Regions from separate parts of the Nonomuraea sp. NPDC048901 genome, predicted to be linked through region 2. Evidence: riboswitches for the same ligand, from Rfam matches in the RefSeq annotation. Region 2 holds a riboswitch; each other region holds the start of a gene.
The links. Region 2 has a riboswitch for cobalamin ahead of AB0C30_RS54990 (ABC transporter substrate-binding protein). Riboswitches for the same ligand answer to the same signal wherever they lie in the genome.

Region 1 (4,970 bases), on a different contig from region 2:
ATCGCGCATCGGCGTTTCGCCGTCACCCGCCGGTGGCGCGGCGCTCGCCGGGCCGCCGTCCTCCCCAGGCCCGGAATGGTCAGCAGGCCCGGAGGCGTCAGGAGGCCCACAGGCGCCAGGATTCCCGCCATCGGGACCCTCCGGACCGTCCGGATCGTCGTCCTCCGACGTGCTTTCCAGCAGCTCGTCGAGCAGCGACTCGTCCAGCCCCGGAGCGTCGAAGGGGTCGCGCCGCCGCCGATGCGGCAGCGACAGGCGGGCCGCCGCCCGTACATCCTCGGTCGTCACCCTCTCGCGCCCATGCCAGGCGGCATGGGCGATGGCGGCGTTCGCCGTGACCAGGTCGGCTCGCAATCCGTCCACCTCGAACGCCGCGCACACCGTCGCGATCTGCCGCAGGCGCGAGTCGGGCAGCCGCACGCCGGACACCCGGCCGCGAGCCCGAGCGATCCTGGCCGCCAGCGCCGATTCCTCGGCCGCCCACCGGGCCGCGAACTTCTCGGCGTCCGCGTCGAAGGCCAGCCGGCGTCGTACCACCTCGGCGCGTTCCACCGGATCCCTGGACGCCTTCACCTCCACCGTCAGCCCGAAGCGGTCCAGCAACTGCGGCCGCAGCTCACCCTCCTCCGGGTTCATGGTCCCGACCAGCAGGAACCGGGCCGGATGCCGGACCGACACCGACTCCCGCTCCACGTAACAGGTCCCCAGGGCCGCCGCGTCCAGCAGGAGGTCGACCAGGTGGTCGTGCAGCAGGTTCACCTCGTCCACGTACAGGACGCCGCGATGCGCGGCCGCCAGCAGGCCCGGCTCGAACGCCTTCACCCCCTCCGTCAGCGCCCGCTCGACGTCGAGCGAGCCGGCCAGACGGTCCTCCGACGCGCCGACCGGCAGCTCCACCAACGCGGCCGGACGGCGAAGCCCTTGGGCGTCCGGCTCGTGCGGGCCGTCCGGGCACTCGGCGTCGGACGTGGCCGGATCGCAGGCGAACCGGCAGCCGGGCACCACGTTCACCGGGGGAAGCTGGGCGGCCAGCGCGCGCACGATGGTGGACTTGGCGGTGCCCTTCTCACCTCGTACCAGCACACCGCCCACCCGGGGCGAGACGGCGTTGAGCACCAGCGCCAGCTTCAGGTCGTCGAGCCCGACGACGGCGCTGAACGGATACGAGACGATCAAGACAGGACCTTCCGTACGTTCAAGACAGGATCTTCCGGTTGACGTGGGCGACCCGCCAGCCGCCTCGCGTGACGGTCAGTTCGGTGACGGACAGCGGCGCGAGATCGAAACGGGCGGCGCGCAGGGGGTCCAGCCCCAGCGCATGGCCGAGGGCCGCCCGGATGGCGCCCGCGTCGCAGACGGCGACCGCCTCGGGCTCCGCGCGTACCGAGTCGAGCCAGCCGGCCACCCGCGCCGCCAGCACGGCCAGGCTCTCCCCGCCGTGCGGCGCCGCGTCCGGATCCGCCAGCCAGCTCGCCAGCGCGTCCGGCTCCTCCCGCGCGACCCGCCCGTACGGCAGGCCGCGCCACCGGCCGTGATCCGCCTCGGCGAGCGCGGCGACCACGCACGCTTCCCGGCCGAGCGCGGCGGCGGTCTGCCGCGCCGCGACACTGGGAGCGACCCACGCCACCGAGCCGCCCGCCACCGAGCCGCCCGCCACCGAGCCGGTCAGCGCCGAGCCGACCGCCATCGAGTCGGCCACCACCGAAGCCAAGCCGTGTGCTCTGGCCAGGCTCGCCGTGTCGGCGTCCTCATCGGCCAGGGGAAAGCAGGCGGTCCGCATCCCCGGCGTGCTGGCGTGCCGGACGAACAGCACGCCGGCTCAGCCCGGCGAGACGGCAGTCGCGGGTACGGCCGCCGCCCGCCGCGCCGCCCTGTCGCTCACCCACCCGAACAGCACACCGAAGGCCGTCCAGAAGACGAGCTGCGTCCCCAGCGACACGAGCCTGAACTGCCACAGCAACGTGGCAGGAAAGCCCTCGGGCACCTCGTCCACGGTCGGCAGCAGCAGCCACGCGGCGACCACCGGGACCAGGTACGCGACCCCTGCCGTGACCCACCGCGCCCATGGCCCGGCGGTCACCCGGCGCGCGGTCGCCACCGCGATCGCGATCGCGGCCAGGCCGACAAGGATCATCACGACATAGAGGGCGGTCCGGCTGTTGATCGTTTCCGGGTCTCCGACAGCCGGCGGATTGGCCGGATATTTCACGAACGGTACGAGGATCACCGCCCCGAACGCCGACCCGGCGGCGGCGAGCGCCAGCCCGCCCTCCGACCGGGGACCGACCCGGCCCCGCAGACCCGCGTACACCAGGGCGAAGACCCCTCCCACGGCCAGCCCGTACAGGCCGGTGGCGAGGAAGAGCCCGGCCTTCTGGCCTGGCCTGCTGACCAGTTCCTCCTCGCCGTGGTCATGGCCAGGTTCCTGCGCGGCGTGCGCCTGTTCCAGTGCGATGGCACTGTCCACCTGCGGTTCCCCGAAGGCGAAGGCGAAGCCGCCCGCGATCAATCCGGCCAGCAGGCCCAGAAGCAGGCCCCTGACCAGCAGGGTGCGTACCATGCCGAGGTCTAGTGGCAGGGCACGCCGAGCAGGTGACGCCCGTCGTGCATGAGTTCGTGCAGGTACGCACCCGTCTGCGAGATGGCGCCGTTGTCCATCAGCACCAGGTAGGCGACCAGCAGCAGTACCGGTACGGCCAGCAACCACAGCCGCAGACGGGGGAACGGAATGACGGTAGGAGCGGACAGGCCACTCATCAGTGCCTCCTCAGGGATGACGCGTCCCAACAAATGAGGTCACGGAGGCCCAAGCGACCTGGCTCCCGGGATCTACGTCCCGGATACAGTGGCGCGTCCGCACCGGCATCTCACCGGATTTCCCTTGGACAACCGTGAAATCTACCGGAACGTATCCTTTCCTCCCGTTCGCGTCAACACATCGAGGAAGGCTGACGTTGGCGGGGTGAAGCGCGCACGGCTGGTCGCGGGTGCCACTCGCGGCGGGATGGAGCGGAGGTTGAAGGCGTATCGGGCAACGGAGTCGGCGATGGCGTCCGTGTCCACGTCCAGCGCCGTGGCGTTGATGTTGGCGATGGTGTCGCACGCCTGGTGGTAGCAGGCGTCGTAGGCGACCCCGGCCGTCCCGCCGAACAGCGCCGCCTCAGCGGCCGTCTTGATCCCCTCGGCGCCGGTGAAGATGCCGCCGGCCGGGATCCCGACCGCGATGAACGGCCCGTAGTCCGAGCGCCCGTCGAAGTCCGTGCCCACCGTGGGCAGGCCGCGGGAGCCGTAGAACGCCGCCAGTTGCTGCTCGATCTCGGCCGAACCGGGCGGACCGGCGGGGGAGCCGACGTTGTCGGAATTGTCGCCGTCGTACAGCTTGTAGGCGTAGTTCGGCGTGGCCACCATGTCGAAGTTCAAGTACACCCGGATGCGGTCCCGCTGCGCCTGCGACAACGACCCGACGTACTGATCGGAACCGAGCAGCCCGATCTCCTCGGCCGCCCAGAAGGCGAAGCGGACCTTGTTCCTGACCGGGTAGAGCGTCATCTCCTCGGCGACCTCCAGGATCGCCGCGCTGCCCGAGCCGTTGTCGTTGATGCCGGGCCCCGCCGTCACGCTGTCGAGGTGCGCGCCCACCATGACGACATTGCGCGGGTCGCCGAAGCGGGTCTCGGCGATCACGTTGTCCGTGCTGCCGAGTACGAGGTTGGCGTCGACCTTGAGGTGTACGGTCGCGCCCGGCGTGCTCGCGAGTTCGTTGCCCACGGCGAAGTCGGCGAACACCATGGGGATCCCGCCCCGCCACTCGCCGATGTCCAGCGGGAACGCGTCAGTACGACCCGGCTGGCCTTCGTTGAAGATGATGAGCCCGGTCGCACCCGCCGCGGCCGCGTTCTGCACCTTCGTGACGAACGGGCAGGTGCCGCGCTGGACGAGCGCGATACGTCCGGCCACGAACCCGGCGAAGTCCGCCGCTTCGCAGCCACTGGTCGAGGTCGGCGTGGGGGTGGGTGGCAGCGTGAGGTCCACGCCCTGGACCGGCGCGGTCACCTCGCCCGACGGGGAGGGCTGGAAGGTGAAGAAGTCCTCGTTCGGTAGGTACGTTTTCGCGCTCGGCGCGGTGAGCGCCAGCGTCGGCGGGGTGTTCTCGGCCCAGCTCTCGACGAAGTTGATCGGCTGCCGCGTGACCTTGTATCCGGCCTTGCGCAGTTTGTTCGCCACGTAGTCGCGGGAGGCGTCGTAGCCGCTGGTGCCGGTCGCGCGGATGCCGCCGTGGGCGGTGGCGATGTCCTGCAGGGCTCGCAGGTGCTTGGCGACGTTCGTCCCCTTGACCTGCTTGACCAGCAGCTTGGCGAAGACGTCGTCCAGGCCGCCGGCGTTGGCGGGCACGGCCATGGCGATGGTCACGGAGAGCGCGGTGACCAGGATGGTGATGACTCTGCGCATTCGGATTCCCCCTGTGGGACAGGAACGGGAAGGCAGACGATCCCCGAGTCTCGCCGAACGCGAACGTAACCCGGCCCCGTAACCGTTGAAAAGACCCCCAGTTGAAAGACCCCCGGCGCCGCGCTTGGTGCGGAGAGAGGGCGGCCCCGCGTGGTACATGGGACCGCCCCAGGTCAGCGGGCCGGCCGGGATGAGCGGGTCAGCGGACGCGGCTGAACGGGACCGCCCAAGGCCGGCGGGCTAGCGGACGCGGACGAAGACGGGTTGGAGTAGAACCACAGGTCCTGCCACGGGCTCTCCTTGCCGTCGGCCGCCGGCTCCATCTCGTCGGTGCTGGTGCCGCGTACCCGCAGGTAGCTGTCGGTCTGCACGTCGCTCAGCGTGTGCCGGATGACGTAGTCCCGGCCCTGCCGACGCCAGTCGCCCGGGCCGAAGCGCGCCACGACCTTGGTGGTGGGGTTGGTGTCGGCGTCCAGGTTGGCGCTCACGCCGCTCACCTGCCCGGTGATGAGGTCGACGCG
Region 2 (4,970 bases):
GGCTCGGATTGGCACGTCGCCTCGCCGTACGAGTTCCTCGGCAGGCTGCGCCGGGAGCGGCCGGTGTTCCGCAGCGAGCACCTCGGCGCCTATGTGCTGACCCGGCACGCCGACGTGCGCGCGGCGTACGGCGATCCGAGGCGGTTCTCCTCGGAGGGCTCGCTGACCATCTCCCGCAGCCTCACCCGTGAGACGCGCGACAGGCTGGGCGAGCACGGGTCGTTCCTGTCCAGCTTCGTGGCGAACGTCGATCCGCCCGACCACACCAGACTGCGGCGTTCGGTGTCGAAGGCGTTCACGCCACGGGCGGTCTCGGCCATGGAGCAGCACTTCCGGCGGCTCAACGAGGACCTGCTCGACCGCGTGGCGTCCAGGGGCGAGGCCGACTTCGTGTCCGAGATCGGGCACGAGCCGTCGATCAAGCTGACCGCCCGGTTCATCGGGGTGCCCGAGTCGGACGAGGGGTTCGTACAGGCGCATGTGAAGGACTGGTTCCAGCTCTTCCTGTCGCCGCAGCCGCCCGACCGCCAGCTCGAACTGGCCGACAGTTTCCTGACCTATCTGGATTACGTGGATCGGCTGGTCGCGGCCCGCGCCAAGGAGCCGCGCGACGACTTCACCTCGCTCATGACCTCGCTGATCGGCTCCGAGCTCAGTCACCGCGAGGTGGTGGAGCTGATCTCCACGATCCTGCTCGGCGGCAACGACACCGTGCCGAACCAGCTCGCCAACAGCGTCCTGCGGCTACTGCGCGAGGACGCCTGGCCAGTCGCGCCGCCGCTGATCCAGAACGCGGTGGAGGAGTGCATGCGCATCGACGGCGCCTCCCTCGGGTCGTTCCGGTACGCCACCACGGATATTTCGCTACACGACGTGATAATTCCGGAAAAGTCGTTGGTACTCCTCTCCACCGACTCCGCCGCCCACGACGAGACCGTCTTCCCCGACCCGGACCGGTTCGTCATCGACCGGCCCAACGCCGACGCCCACATGGTGTTCGGCTACGGCATCCACTTCTGCGTGGGCGCCGCGCTCGGCCGACTGCAGCTTCGGACGGCGCTCGACGTGCTCGGCCGCCGCCTACCCTCGCTGAGGCTCGCCGACGAGCCCATCGTCTACCGCAAGTCCCTCGTGGGCCGGGGGCTGACGGCTCTGCGGGTGACGTGGTGAGTGCCGCGCCGGGTCGGTTCGATGGGCGGGTTGCCCTGGTGACGGGCGCGGGGTCGGGCATCGGCGCGGCGTGCGCGTCGCGCCTGGCCGCCGAGGGTGCCTGCGTGGGCGTCCTGGACGTGCACGCGGCGGGGGCCAAGTCGGTCGCCACCGCCATCCGCGCCAGGGGCGGCACGGCCACGGCGCTCGTCTGTGACGTGTCGGACGAGAAGCAGGTGGCCGAGGCGATCGGTGACCTGCTCGCCTCGTTCGGCCGCCTGGATATCGTCCACTCCAACGCGGCCGCGCTCGACCCCGGCACCTACGGCCGCGACCGCGACCTCGAGGACCTCGACGTCGCCGTATGGGACCGCACGATGGCGGTGAACCTGCGCGGCTGCCTGCTCATGGTCAAGCACGCGGCCCCCGTGATGGCCGACGGCGGCGCGTTCGTCGTCACCTCGTCGGTCTCGGGCCTGCTGGGCGACGTCGCGCACGTCGCGTACGGCACCTCGAAGGCGGCGCTGACCGGTTTCGTGCGCTATGTGGCCACCAAGTACGGCTCGCGCGGCATCCGCTGCAACGCCATCGCGCCCGCACTGGTCCTGACCGACGCGGCCGCGCAGGCCCTCGGCCGGGAGCGGCTGGCCGACAAGGCGGCCGAACGGCTGCTGCCCTGGGCCTGCACCCCGGACGACGTGGCCGACCTCGTCGCCTTCCTCGCCTCGGCTGAGTCCCGGTGCATCACGGGACAGACCATCGTCATCGACTCCGGCACGGTGGCCCACCGCCCTGAACACGCCCTGCGCCAATGGCGCGACGCGGCGGGGTGACCACCGGAATTCCCCGGAGCGGTCCGTCACACGACTGTCTCGATCCCTGTGACGGTTTGTCGTGGCAGGAGTCCCTCGGAGCGGACACCCCTGCGGGGGAGCGGAAGCCCGGATACCCGGAGAACATTCCTAGGAACCGCATTAGGGTTGTGGCGGATCAAGGGGGATGAATGGAGCCGGTGTCGGTCGGGTTGGTCGGGGCGGGGCCGTGGGCGGAGCGCGCGCATGCGCCCATGCTGGTCAACAGCCCGCATCTCCGGTTCGCCGGCGTGTGGGCTCGGCGTCCGGAGGCTGCCGCTCGGCTGGGGGCGCCGGTGTTCGAGCGGGTCGAGGAGTTGTTCGAGGCGTGCGAGGCCGTGGCGTTCTGCGTGCCGCCGGGCGTACAGGCCGAATTGGGGGTGCGCGCGGCGAAGGCCGGGAAGGCGTTGTTGCTGGAGAAGCCGCTCGCCGACTCGCTGGAGAACGCGCGGCGGCTCGCCGATGCCGTGCGTGAGGCCGGTGTGGCCTCCCAGATGGTGCTCAGCATGCGTTATATGAAGCAGGTCAGGGAGTTCCTGGCGCGCTGCGCGGAAATCGAGGCGTTCGGCGGTCACGCCGCGAACATCTCCGATGTCCTGCTGGGCGGCCACCTCTTCGGCACCCCGTGGCGGCTCGAGCGCGGGGCGCTCCTGGACGTCGGGCCGCACGTGGTCGACCTGCTCGACGCCGCGCTCGGCCGGGTGACCGGCGTGCGCGCGCACGGCAACCCGCTCGGCTGGACCGGACTGCTGCTCGATCACGAGGGCGGCGCGGCCAGCGAGGCGTCGCTGTGCATGGCCGCCGCCGGTGACCTGCCGCCGGCCAGCGTCGCGGTGTACGGCAGGACGGGCAGCGCGACGCTGCTGCCCAGTGATGACGACGATCCGTTCGAGACCATCGCCGAGGAGTTCGCGCGGACCGTACGCCAGGGCGGCGGCCACCCGCTGGACGCGGCCCACGGGCTCAGGTTGCAAGAGATCATCGCCGAGGCGGAAGCCCAATTGGGCACCCCTTGACTTAACGCGCATCTGGCGCATTGATAGCGTCTGTCCGACGCGCAGAGTTGCAGCGAAGTCCGGTGCGAGTCCGGCGCTGTCCCGCAACTGTCATAGCCAGGTCGCCTGCCTCCGCGCTGACGTCATCAACCCTCGTGGAAAAGGGTGATCCGTCGCTCTCAAGCGGGTCTCTCGGTTCCGACAGTGTGAAAGGACTTCTCGTGAGGCCCGTACGCACGGCCTTCGCGGGCGCGCTGCTGGGAACGCTCGTTCTGGCCGGATGTGGTCAGACCAGCACTACCACCACCCCGTCACCCGCGAGCCCCACCGGCACGACCGGCTCGACCAGCTCCGCCGCCTTCCCCGTGACGGTCGAGGCGGGCAACGGCAAGGTCAGCATCGCCAAAAAGCCGGAGCGGATCGTCTCGCTCTCCGCCAGCCATACCGAGACGCTCTTCGCCATCGGCGCGGGCCCCCAGGTCATCGCGGTGGACGACCAGTCCAACTACCCGGCCGGTGTCCCCAAGACCGACCTGTCCGGCTTCAAGCCGAACGTCGAGGCCATCGTCGCCCAGAAGCCCGACCTGGTGATCGTCTCCAACGACATCGACGGCATCGTCGCCAAGCTGGGCAAGGTGAACGTGCCGGTCCTCCTGGAGCCCGCCGCCACCAAGCTCGACGAGGCGTACGACGAGATCACCGACCTCGGCGCCGCCACCGGCAACACCGAAAAGGCCGGACAAGTCGTGACTGGCATGAAGACGTCCCTCGACAAGCTCTCGGCGAACGCCCCCAAGGACAAGAAGCTCACCTACTACCACGAACTCGACCAGACCCCCTACGCGGCGACGTCCAGCACGTTCATCGGGCAGATCTACGCCATGTTCGGCCTCACCAACATCGCCGACAAGGCGCCGGACCCGGCGGGCGGCTACCCCAAGCTGTCGGCGGAGTTCGTCGCCCAGGCAGACCCGGACCTGATCTTCCTGGCGGACGTGAAGTGCTGCCAGCAGAGCAAGGACACGCTGGCCAAGCGCCCCGGCTGGAAGGGACTGTCGGCCGTCAAGGGTGACCAGGTGATCCAGCTCGACGACGACATCGCCTCGCGCTGGGGCCCGCGGGTCGTCGACCTGGCACAGACCATCAGCGACGCCGTCGGCAAGGCGGCCACCCGCCAGTGAGGTCCAGACCGATGTGGACGGCGGGCGCGCTGGCCGTGCTCGCCGTCTCCATGGTCGCCGGGCTGCTCGGCGGGGCCGCCGACATCTCGCCGTGGCAGGTGGTGCTCCAGGCGCTCGACTGGCTGCCGTACGTACACGTGGACTCGGGGCTGGCCCCCGTGGAGCAGGGGCTGCTGTTCGAGCTGCGGCTGCCCAGAGTGCTGGTGGCGGCCGTGGTCGGCGGACTGCTGGCCATCGCGGGGGCCGGCTACCAGGGGGTGTTCCGCAACCCGCTGGCCGACCCCTACCTGCTGGGCGCCGCGGCCGGAGCCGGGCTGACCACCACCGTGGTCATCGTGCTCGTGCCGACCCCGGCCGTCGGCATCCCGGTGGCCGCCTTCGCGGGTGCGGTCGGCGGGGTGTTCCTCGCGTACGTGCTCGGCAACACCGCCGGGCGCTCGGGCGGCACCGCCACGCTGGTGCTCGCCGGGGTGGCCGTCACCTCGTTCCTGACCGCGATCCAGACGTTCATCCAGCAGTTCAAGGTCGAGCAGTTGCAGCGCATCTACTCCTGGATCCTGGGCGACGTGGGCGGCGGGTGGGACCAGTTCTGGCTGGTCCTGCCGTACGCCGCCGTCTCGGCCGTGCTGCTGCTCGCGCACGGGCGGATGCTGGACGTGCTCTCGGTGGGGGACGAGGAGGCCACCAGCCTCGGCGTCCGCGCCGGGCGGGTACGGCTGGCGGTACTGCTCGCCGCCTCCCTGGCCACCGCGGCGGCCGTGGCGGTGAGCGGGCTCATCGGGTTCGTCGGCATC
Region 3 (4,970 bases), on a different contig from region 2:
GAGTAGAAGTTACGGCCGGTCGGCAGCACGTTGATCAGGCCGCGCAGCGGCGATCCGCTCGGCCCGGCGGGCACGTAGCCGCCGTCGAGGGCGTGCAGGACGTGGTCGAGCTCGTCGGTCGTCCGGGCCAGGCGCGGGACCACCTCCGTGGCGGCGAACGCGAGCACCCGCGTGACGAGCTCGCGCCGATCGGCGGGCAGCGTGCGAGCGACCTCCTCGGCCGCCTCCGGTGCCCAGCCTCGCTCCTCCATCGCCTCGACCAGGGCACGAGCGGTCGCCTCGGCCCGGTCCGCCTCGGCCAGCCCCGCCGTGCCGTCCTCGGCCAGGCCGAGCGCCTCACGTAAGCCGGGCAGGGTCTCGCGGCCCGACCACATCTGCCTGGCGCGCAGCATGGCCAGCACCAGGTCCACCCTGACCTGCCCGGCCGGCGCCTGGCCGAGCACGTGCAGGCCGTCGCGGATCTGCGCGTCCTTCACCTCGCAGAGCCAGCCGTCCACGTGCAGGATGAAGTCGTCGAACTCGGTGTCGTGCGGCCGATCGGCCAGCCCGAGGTCGTGGTCGAGCCGGGCGGCCTGGATCAGTGTCCAGATCTGGGCGCGGATCGCCGGGAGCTTGGCCGGGTCCATGGCGGCGATGGTGGCGTGCTCGTCCAGGAGCTGTTCCAGCCGGGCGATGTCGCCGTACGTCTCCGCCCGCGCCATCGGCGGCACCATGTGGTCCACCAGCACCGCGTGCGCCCGCCGCTTGGCCTGGGTGCCCTCGCCCGGATCGTTGACCAGGAACGGGTAGATCAGCGGCAGGTCGCCGATGGCCGCGTCGGTGCCGCACGAGGCGGACATGCCGGCCGACTTGCCCGGCAGCCATTCCAGGTTGCCGTGCTTTCCCACGTGCACCATCGCGTGCGCGCCGAACTCGGCCGACAGCCAGCGGTAGGCGGCCAGGTAGTGGTGGCTGGGCGGCAGGTCGGGGTCGTGGTAGATGGCGATCGGGTTGTCGCCGAAGCCGCGTGGCGGCTGGACCATGACCACCACGTTCCCGGCGCGCAGCGCCGCCAGGACGATGTCGCCGTCATGGACGAACAGCTCGCCGGGCGGGGGTCCCCAGTGCCGCTCGATCCCGGTGCGCAGGCCGGCGGGGAGTGTGCGGTACCAGCGTTCGTAGGAGGCGGCGGAGATGCGTACCGGGTTGCCCGCCAGGTGCTCCTCGGTCAGCCAGTCCTGATCCTGGCCGCCCGCGGCGATGAGCGCGTGGATGAGCGCGTCGCCGTCCTGCTCGACCACGCCGGGGAAGCCCTCGCCCAGGTCGTAGCCCGCTTCGGCGAGCCGGGCCAGCAGCCGTACGGTGCTGGCGGGGGTGTCCAGGCCGACGGCGTTGCCCACGCGCGAGTGCTTGGTCGGGTACGCCGACAGCATCACCACCAGCCGCCGCCCGCCGGGCGGGGTGTGGCGCAGCAGCCCGTGGCGTACGGCGATGCCCGCCACCCGCGCGGCCCGCTCCGGGTCGGCGACATAGACGGTCAGCCCGTCCGGATCGATCTCCTTGAAGGAGAACGGCACCGTGATGATCCGCCCGTCGAACTCGGGGATGGCCACCTGCGAGGCGGCGTCCAGCGGCGACAGGCCGTCGTCGTTGTCCTCCCACGCCTTCCTGGACGTGGTCAGGCACAGACCTTGCAGGATCGGCACGTCGAGCGCGGCCAGCGCGCCCACGTCCCACGCCTCGTCGTCCCCGCCCGCACCCGCCGTCGCGGGACGCGAGCCGCCCGCCGCCAGCACGGTCACCACCAGCGCGTCGGCGGCCCGCAGGGTCTCCAGCAGCTCGGGTTCGGCGGTGCGCAACGAGGAGCAGAACACCGGCAGCGCCTGCCCGCCCGCCTCCTCGACGGCGGCGCAGAGCGTCTCGACGAAGGCCGTGTTGCCCGCCATGTGGTGCGCCCGGTAGTAGAGCACCCCGATCACGGGCCCCTGGTGTGACCGTGCCTCGCGCTCCAGCCGCCCCCAGGACGGCGTGGGCGCCGGCGGCGCGAACCCGCGCCCGGTCAGCAGGACGGTGTCGGACAGGAAGGCGTGCAGCTCGGTCAGGTTGGCGGGCCCGCCGTGCGCCAGGTACGCGTGCGCGTCGGCGCAGACGCCGCCGCTCACCGTGGACAGCTCCATCAGCTCGGCGTCCGGCGCCTGCTCGCCGCCCAGCACCACGACCGGACGGGGCCCGGCCAGCAGCGCGTCGAGCCCCTCCTGCCAGGCTCGGCGACCGCCGAGCAGCCGTACGACGACCAGGTCGGCCCCCTCCAGCAGGCCGGGCAGATCGTCGGGGTCGAGCCGGGCGGGGTTGCCCAGACGGTAGGCGGCGCCACAGGCACGCGCGCTCAGCAGGTCGGTGTCGGAGGTGGAGAGCAGCAGGACGGTATGGCTGTCGCCAGGCACGGCACGATCCTCCCTCGGGGTCCTCGCCCCGGTCGTGGGTGTCGCGACGGCAGGAGTCTCCTGGCTCCCGGATCAGCGCTCACCCCGGCCTTCCCACCCGTTGCCGGGCAGTGGCCTGCGGTGGGGTTCGCTCCCCGGTCACAGTGGCGGGACCGCGCCGGATTCGCACCGGCTTCCTCCCTTTGCCATCGCCTACCCAGGAGCCTACGGCAGGAGCAACCTCCACCAGAAGTGGCGTTACCATCCTCATCGTGTCCATAGCCGACTTTTCCGGACGGGTCCGGCCCGACGCCTGTCCGGGAGCGCTCCAGGTGCACGAGGCCGCCGACGGCCCGCTGGCCCGGGTCCGCCTGCCCGGCGGCGCGGTCTCCGGCGTCCAGCTCCGCGAGCTGGCGGCCTGCGCGGCGGAGCTGGGCTCCGGGGTGGTCGAGCTCACGTCGCGGGCGAACGTACAGGTGCGGGGCCTGCGCGCGCCGGCCGTCTTCGCCGAACGGATCGCCGCCGCCGGGCTGCTGCCCTCGGCCGCGCACGAACGGGTACGCAACATCGTCGCCTCGCCGCTCGGCGGCCGCGGTCCTGCGGGTTTGGTGGACACGCAACCCCTGGTCGAGGCCCTGGACCTGGCGCTGTGCGCGCGGACCCGGCTGGCCGGGCTGCCGGGGCGCTTCCTGTTCGCGCTGGACGACGGCACAGGTGACATGCGGCAGCTGGCCGCCGATGTCACTCTCGTGCCTGCGGCAGTGGATGGGGACGCCTGGGCGGCACTGCCCGACAGCGCGGTGGCGGGCGGTGACGCCTGGGTGTCACTGCTGCTGGCGGGCGTGGACACCGGGCTTGTCGTGCCTCGTGACGCGGCGGTCGGGCAGATGATCGCCGCCGCCGAGGCGTTCCTCGACGAACGGGAGCGCGGGCTTTCCGATCGTGACCGGGGCGCGTGGCGGATCGCGGAGTTGGCGGACGGTCCCGCCCGAATCGCCGCCCACCTCGGCGTTGCGGGCGAGCGTGCGACGACCGCTCTGGACGCATCCTCTCCCCGCTCGGCCCATCGTCCCGGACCTGTCGATCAGCGGGACGGCCGCGTGGCGCTGGAGGCCGTGGTGCCGCTCGGGCGGCTGTCCGCCGCTCAGGTACGCGCTGTCGCCGACACCGCCGACGACGGCGGGGCGGTTCCTGTACGGCTGACGCCGTGGCGGACGGTCGTCCTGCTGGACCTGTCCCCCGCCGCGGCCGAGACGGCGGTGCGGCAGCTGTCCGCGGCCGGGCTGGTGACCGATCCGGCGTCGCCCTGGGTCGGGGTGAGCGCCTGCACCGGACGTCCCGGCTGCGCCAAGTCGCTGGCGGACGTGCAGGAGGACGTACGGCGGTGGGTGGCGACCCTGGACGCGCCCGCTGCGACGCCGGTGCATTGGGCAGGTTGCGAGCGGCGCTGCGGGCTGCCCCGCGGCCGGGTGGTCCAAATGGTGGCCACCGCCGACGGCTACGAGGAACGGCCGCTTTGATGGCGGTCAGCTTCGACCGATACGAGGAAAGGCAGCAGTGACCGACTACCTGCGCGACGGCGCCGAGATCTACCGGCGCTCGTTCGCGACCATCCGTGCCGAGGCCGACCTCACCGGGATGCCCCCGGATGTGGCCCAGGTGGCGGTGCGGATGATCCACGCGTGTGGCATGACCGACCTCGTCGCCGACCTGGACTGGTCGCCTTCGGTGGTCGTCCGGGCCCGCGCGGCGCTGCGGCGCGGCGCGCCCGTGCTGTGCGACGCGCAGATGGTCGCCTCCGGCGTCACCAGGCGCAGGCTGCCCGCCGGCAACGACGTGGTGTGCACTCTGGGCGAGCCAGGCGTGCCGGAGCTGGCCGAACGCCTCGGCACCACACGCAGCGCCGCCGCCCTGGAGCTGTGGCGCGACCGGCTGGACGGCGCCGTGGTGGCGATCGGCAACGCCCCGACCGCCCTGTTCCGGCTGCTCGAACTGGTCGCCGACGGGGCCGGCAGGCCGGCGGCGGTGCTCGGCGTGCCGGTCGGCTTCATCGGCGCGGCCGAGTCCAAGCGGGCCCTGGCGGACAGCGACCTGGAATACCTGGTGGTGCACGGGCGCCGCGGCGGCAGTGCGATGACGGCGGCGGCGGTCAACGCCATCGCGAACGAGACGGAGTGACGGCGATGACGGGACGGATGTACGGGGTCGGACTGGGCCCGGGAGACCCTGAGCTGGTCACGGTCAAGACGGCCCGGCTGATCGGCGAGGCGGACGTGATCGCGTACCACGCCGCCAGGCACGGCCGCAGCATCGCCCGCTCGATCGCGCTGCCGTACCTGCGGGAGGGGCAGATCGAGGAGCTGCTGCTGTACCCGCTGACCACGGAGACCACCGACCACCCCGGCGGCTACCAGGGCGCGCTGGACGACTTCTACGCCGACTGCGCCGAACGGCTGGCCGCCCACCTGGACGCGGGCCGGACCGTGGTCGTGCTGAGCGAGGGCGACCCGCTGTTCTACGGCTCCTACATGCACATGCACAAGCGGCTGGCCCACCGCTATCCGACCG
Region 4 (4,970 bases), on a different contig from region 2:
AATTTGGCTAAGAGCGTCACAGTCGAGTAACTGCTACGACACGGCGGCCACAATAGGCACATAGCCCGTGATAAGCGGACCGGCAGGACTTAAGATCGAAACTGTGCCCGAGTTTCATGGTCAACCGCCAAATCTCGCACGAATGTACGATTACATGCTCGGCGGCACAGACAACTACGCCGTCGACCGCGAGGCGATCGACCGGCTTGCGGAGCTGCTCCCGCAAGCCGTCCTGCTGGCGCGTGCCAACCGGGCCTTCCTCCAGCGCGCGGTCCGCCACCTGGCGGACGCGGGCGTCCGCCAGTTCCTCGATCTGGGCAGCGGGCTGCCGACCCAGGGCAACGTGCACGAGGTGGCGCCGGAGGCGAAAGTCGTCTACGTCGATCGCGACCCGGTCGTCGCCACCCACGCCAGGGCGCTGCTGGAGGAGGCGGGCCGGGCCGTCTTCGTCCAGGCCGATCTGCTCGACCCCGACGAGGTGCTGGCGCAGGCGTCCCGCTTCCTGGACCTGAACGAGCCGGTGGGCGTGCTGCTGGTCTCGATCCTGCACTTCATCCCGGACGCCCGTGACCCGGGCAAGATGGTGACCAGGCTGCGCGAGGCGGTGGCGCCCGGCAGCTACCTGGTGCTCACCCACGCGACCTCGCGGGGACGGTTCGAGGAGGGCGCCACGCCGCTCCACCGGCCCACCTCGGCCGGGGCGGGTACCGACCGGACACCGAGGGAGATTCGGGCGTTCTTCGGGGACTTCGAGCTGGTCGAGCCGGGCCTGGTGCACGCCCCCGACTGGCGTCCCGACCGGCCCAGGCTGGTCAGCGAGCCCTCGCTGCCGTCGTACCTGCTCGTCGGTGTGGGCGAGAAAACATCATAGTTCTTCCCGACTTTTCGTGATCCCTGATAATGACAACCCTGATGTGTAACAGTGCGTTAAGTGTCAGTGACCTGGGGTAGTTATGGGGTGCGAGGGGAGGACGCCATGCGCCGACGGGGGTTCTTCGCGCTCGGCCTGGCGGTGGCGGCCTGCGCGACAGGATGTGGCACGGAGGGGAGCCTCGGCGGACGCGCCGTCAACGCGGCCGGCCTCTCGGGCCGGTTCGCGATCGTCCCCGGCGCCGGACGCTGGGCCCGCGTCGCCAAGACGCTCGTCAAAACCGCCCGCGACGCCGGTTTCCCCGTCTCCGGCACGCCGCCCGTCACCCGGATCACCGTCACCGGGCTGCCCGCGCTGGCCGCGACCGAACTCAACAACGGGCTGTCGCTGCTCGACACCGCCACGCCGCTGGCCCGGCTCACCGGCCAGATCGAGGTGGTGGTGGTGCCCGCACACTCCAAGTTCGCCACCTTCGACCAGTTCGGCGCACAACTGGTCGCCCACCCCGACCGCACGCCCCTGACGGGCGGACCGCAGGGCGAGCCCGACCACCTGCTGTTCGGGCTGATCGCCAAGGGCCTCGGCGCCGACACCCGGCAGGTCGACTACACCGGTTTTCCCGGCAGCGAGGAGGCCGCGGCCGCGCTCCTCGGCGGCAAGGCCGCCGCGGCGACCGGCACGCTCGCGGACTGGCGCCGCGCCATCGGCAAGGGCCTGGTCAGGGTGCTCGCCGTCTCCAGCGCGCGCCGGGTGGACGGCATCGAGGCGCCGAGCCTGCTGGAGTGCGGGGTGCGGGTGGACTTCGCCGACTGGTGCGCGGCCGTGGGGCCCGAAGGCATGACCGATGACGGCAAGGCCGTCGCCATCCGGCTCTGCGACGAGGTCACGGGGTCCGACTCGTGGCGGGCGGCCTGCCGGGCGGAGGGATGGACCTCGATCCCGCTCAGCGGCGACGACTTCGAACAGTGGCTGGCCTCGGAGATCGGCAGGACCAGGGCCGTGCTCCGCGATCTGGGCATGCTCGACACCGCTGACACAACATGCTGGGGTAGTTGCGCCAAGGGCCACTAGATGTAGGATTCTGCTCGTCGCTGGTTCGCCCCTCGGGGCGGAGCAAAAGGGAACCCGGTGCGATTCCGGGGCTGCCCCGCAGCGGTGAGCGGGAACGACCGCCGTCACGAGCACTGGAGATCTCCGGGAAGCGACGGCCAGTAGGAATGATCGACCATGCCCGCGAGCCCGAAGACCTGCCGGCGACGTTGGGGGAGCCAGCCGGCTCCGCCCATCGAAGTGTCCATGGCCTCGAGGGAGGGCCGGGGGCGTCGGCGGCCGTGGAGTCCAGGGCCGCCGTGCTCTCACGCGCCCTCACGGGGATGAGCTCGCGAGGAGAGAGCACGTGACGCAGATCATTGAGGCCGATCACCAGCCGGCCACGGCCGATCACCAGCCGGCCACGGCCGATCACCAGCCGGCCACCGTCGATCGGCAGCCGACCACCGTCGACCGGCGGCTGGCGATCGAGGAGGCCGCCGCACGAGTGATCACCGATCCCGCCAACTCCCGGATCGCCGCCCGGCTCCTGGCCGAGGAGATCGCCGACGAGGCGGCCGGGCACGGCGTGCGGACCTTCTCCGAGTCCATCGCCGCCAGCCACGCCGCCGGGCTGATCCAGGACTCGCTCGCCGCCTTCGTCGGCGCGCACGCCGCCGAGCTCGACGCGCTCGTCTCCGGCGAGGCGGACGACCGCTTCGAGTATTTCGGGTTGCGTACGGTCTACGACCGCTACCTGCTGCGGCACCCGGAGTCGCGGACCGTGCTCGAACGGCCGCAGCACTTCCTGCTCCGCGTGGCCTGCGGGCTGTCGGAGACGGTCGCCGAGGCCGCCGAGCTGTACGGCCTCATGTCCACGCTGTCGTACCTGCCGAGCTCGCCGACGCTGTTCAACTCCGGTTCGCGCCGGCCGCAGCTGTCGTCGTGCTTCCTGCTCGACTCGCCGCGCGACGAGCTGGAGTCGATCTACGACCGCTACGGGCAGGTGGCCAGGCTGTCGAAGTACGCCGGGGGCATCGGCATCGCGTGGACCCGGGTGCGCTCGCGCGGATCCCTCATCAAGGGCACCAACGGGCACTCCAACGGCATCGTGCCCTGGCTGCGCACGCTCGACTCCTCCGTCGCCGCCGTCAACCAGGGCGGGCGCCGCAAGGGCGCGGCCTGTGTCTACCTGGAGACCTGGCACGCCGACGTCGAGGAGTTCCTGGAGCTGCGCGACAACACGGGCGAGGACGCCCGGCGTACGCACAACCTCAACCTGGCCAACTGGGTGCCGGACGAGTTCATGCGGCGGGTGGAGGCCGACGAGGTCTGGTCGCTGTTCGACCCCAAGCAGGTCCCCGACCTCACCGACCTGTACGGCGAGGCGTTCACCCGCGCCTACCGCGCCTACGAGGCCGACGGCCGCTACACCCGGCAGCTGCCCGCCCGGACCCTCTACGGCCGGATGATGCGCACCCTCGCCCAGACCGGCAACGGCTGGATGACGTTCAAGGACGCCGCCAACCGCACCTCCAACCAGACGGCCCGGCCCGAGAACGTCATCCACCTGTCCAACCTGTGCACCGAGATCCTCGAGGTCACCAGCGACGGCGAGACGGCGGTGTGCAACCTCGGCTCGATCAACCTCGCCGCCCACCTGACCGGCGAGGGCGTCGACTGGGCCCGGCTGCGCGCGACCGTCCGTACGGCGGTGCGCTTCCTGGACCGGACCATCGACCTGGGCTTCTACCCGACCGCCGAGGCCGAGGCGGCCAACAAGCGCTGGCGGCCGATCGGGCTCGGCGTGATGGGCCTGGCCGACGTCTTCTTCACGCTCCGGCTGCCGTTCGACTCGCCCGAGGCGCTGGGGCTGTCGACCCGCGTCGCCGAGGAGATCGCCCTGGCCGCCTACGACACCTCCGCCGATCTGGCCGTCGAGCGCGGCCGGCATCCGTCGTACGAGGAGACCAGGGCGGCGGGCGGCGTCTTGCACCCCGACCACTACGGCGCCGCCGCGTCGCCGCGCTGGGACGAGGTGCGCGCGAAGATCGCCGCGACCGGGCTGCGTAACTCGCTGATGGTCGCCATCGCCCCGACCGCGACCATCGCCTCCATCGCCGGGTGCTACGAGTGCATCGAGCCGCAGGTGTCCAACGTGTTCAAGCGCGAGACGCTGTCGGGGGAGTTCCTCCAGGTCAACCGCTACCTGGTGGCCGACCTCCAGGCTCGCGGGCTGTGGACGCAGCGGATGCGCGACGACCTCAAGCGGGCGGACGGCTCGGTCCAGGACATCGCGGGCATCCCCGATGACCTCAAGACCTTGTACCGGACGGCCTGGGAGCTGCCGCAGAAGGCGCTCATCGACCTGGCCGCGGCCCGTCAGCCGTACATCGACCAGTCGCAGTCGCTCAACCTGTTCATGGCCAGCCCGACGATCGGCAAGCTGTCGTCGATGTACGCCTATGCCTGGAAGCAGGGCCTGAAGACCACCTACTACCTGCGCTCACGCCCGGCCACCCGGATCGCCCAGACGACGATCGCGCAGACGACGATCGCGCTCGACGCCGTCGCCTGCTCCTTGGAGAACCCGGAAACCTGCGAAGCCTGCCAGTAGTAGACCCCCTCGAACGGAGACCCCCAATGCTGCTCGACCCCGGCATGGACCTGACCCTGCGCCCCATGCGTTACCCGGACTTCTACGAGCGCTATCGCGCCGCGATCCGCAACACCTGGACCGTCGAAGAGGTGGAGCTGCACTCCGACCTCGCCGACCTGGCCAGGATGACGCCGCAGGAGCGCCACCTGATCAACCGGCTGGTCGCCTTCTTCGCCACCGGCGACTCCATCGTGGCCAACAACCTCGTGCTCAACCTCTATCAGCACGTCAACGCCCCCGAAGCGCGCCTGTACCTCAGCAGGCAGCTGTTCGAGGAGGCCGTACACGTGCAGTTCTACCTGACGCTGCTCGACACGTACCTGCCTGACCTGGAGGAACGGGTCAAGGCGTTCGCCGCCGTCGAGCACATTCCGTCCATCAGGGACAAGGCGGAGTTCTGCTTCCGGTGGA

Region 1: linked by a shared signal. The riboswitch ahead of AB0C30_RS55600 (CbtB-domain containing protein) and the one ahead of AB0C30_RS54990 (ABC transporter substrate-binding protein) in region 2 are both predicted to bind cobalamin.
Region 3: linked by a shared signal. The riboswitch ahead of cobN (cobaltochelatase subunit CobN) and the one ahead of AB0C30_RS54990 (ABC transporter substrate-binding protein) in region 2 are both predicted to bind cobalamin.
Region 4: linked by a shared signal. The riboswitch ahead of AB0C30_RS31080 (ribonucleoside-diphosphate reductase subunit alpha) and the one ahead of AB0C30_RS54990 (ABC transporter substrate-binding protein) in region 2 are both predicted to bind cobalamin.

Annotation. Positions count from the first base shown of each region.
Region 1 is NZ_JBEZFW010000033.1:24,242-29,211, forward strand. It holds gene AB0C30_RS55585 (VWA domain-containing protein) at 1-1,176, opposite strand, end outside; gene AB0C30_RS55590 (histidine phosphatase family protein) at 1,196-1,813, opposite strand; gene AB0C30_RS55595 (CbtA family protein) at 1,820-2,560, opposite strand; gene AB0C30_RS55600 (CbtB-domain containing protein) at 2,569-2,757, opposite strand; cobalamin riboswitch at 2,792-2,921, opposite strand; gene AB0C30_RS55605 (M28 family metallopeptidase) at 2,899-4,449, opposite strand; gene AB0C30_RS55610 (hypothetical protein) at 4,623-4,970, opposite strand, start outside.
Region 2 is NZ_JBEZFW010000031.1:84,814-89,783, forward strand. It holds gene AB0C30_RS54975 (cytochrome P450) at 1-1,170, shown strand, start outside; gene AB0C30_RS54980 (SDR family oxidoreductase) at 1,167-1,982, shown strand; gene AB0C30_RS54985 (Gfo/Idh/MocA family oxidoreductase) at 2,153-3,016, shown strand; cobalamin riboswitch at 3,024-3,144, shown strand; gene AB0C30_RS54990 (ABC transporter substrate-binding protein) at 3,217-4,176, shown strand; gene AB0C30_RS54995 (iron ABC transporter permease) at 4,188-4,970, shown strand, end outside.
Region 3 is NZ_JBEZFW010000033.1:15,155-20,124, reverse strand. It holds gene cobN (cobaltochelatase subunit CobN) at 1-2,423, opposite strand, end outside; cobalamin riboswitch at 2,458-2,646, opposite strand; gene cobG (precorrin-3B synthase) at 2,675-3,922, shown strand; gene AB0C30_RS55560 (precorrin-8X methylmutase) at 3,960-4,580, shown strand; gene cobJ (precorrin-3B C(17)-methyltransferase) at 4,586-4,970, shown strand, end outside.
Region 4 is NZ_JBEZFW010000009.1:273,255-278,224, forward strand. It holds gene glmS (glutamine--fructose-6-phosphate transaminase (isomerizing)) at 1-30, shown strand, start outside; gene AB0C30_RS31070 (SAM-dependent methyltransferase) at 104-871, shown strand; gene AB0C30_RS31075 (tripartite tricarboxylate transporter substrate-binding protein) at 977-1,942, shown strand; cobalamin riboswitch at 1,947-2,141, shown strand; gene AB0C30_RS31080 (ribonucleoside-diphosphate reductase subunit alpha) at 2,268-4,517, shown strand; gene AB0C30_RS31085 (ribonucleotide-diphosphate reductase subunit beta) at 4,544-4,970, shown strand, end outside.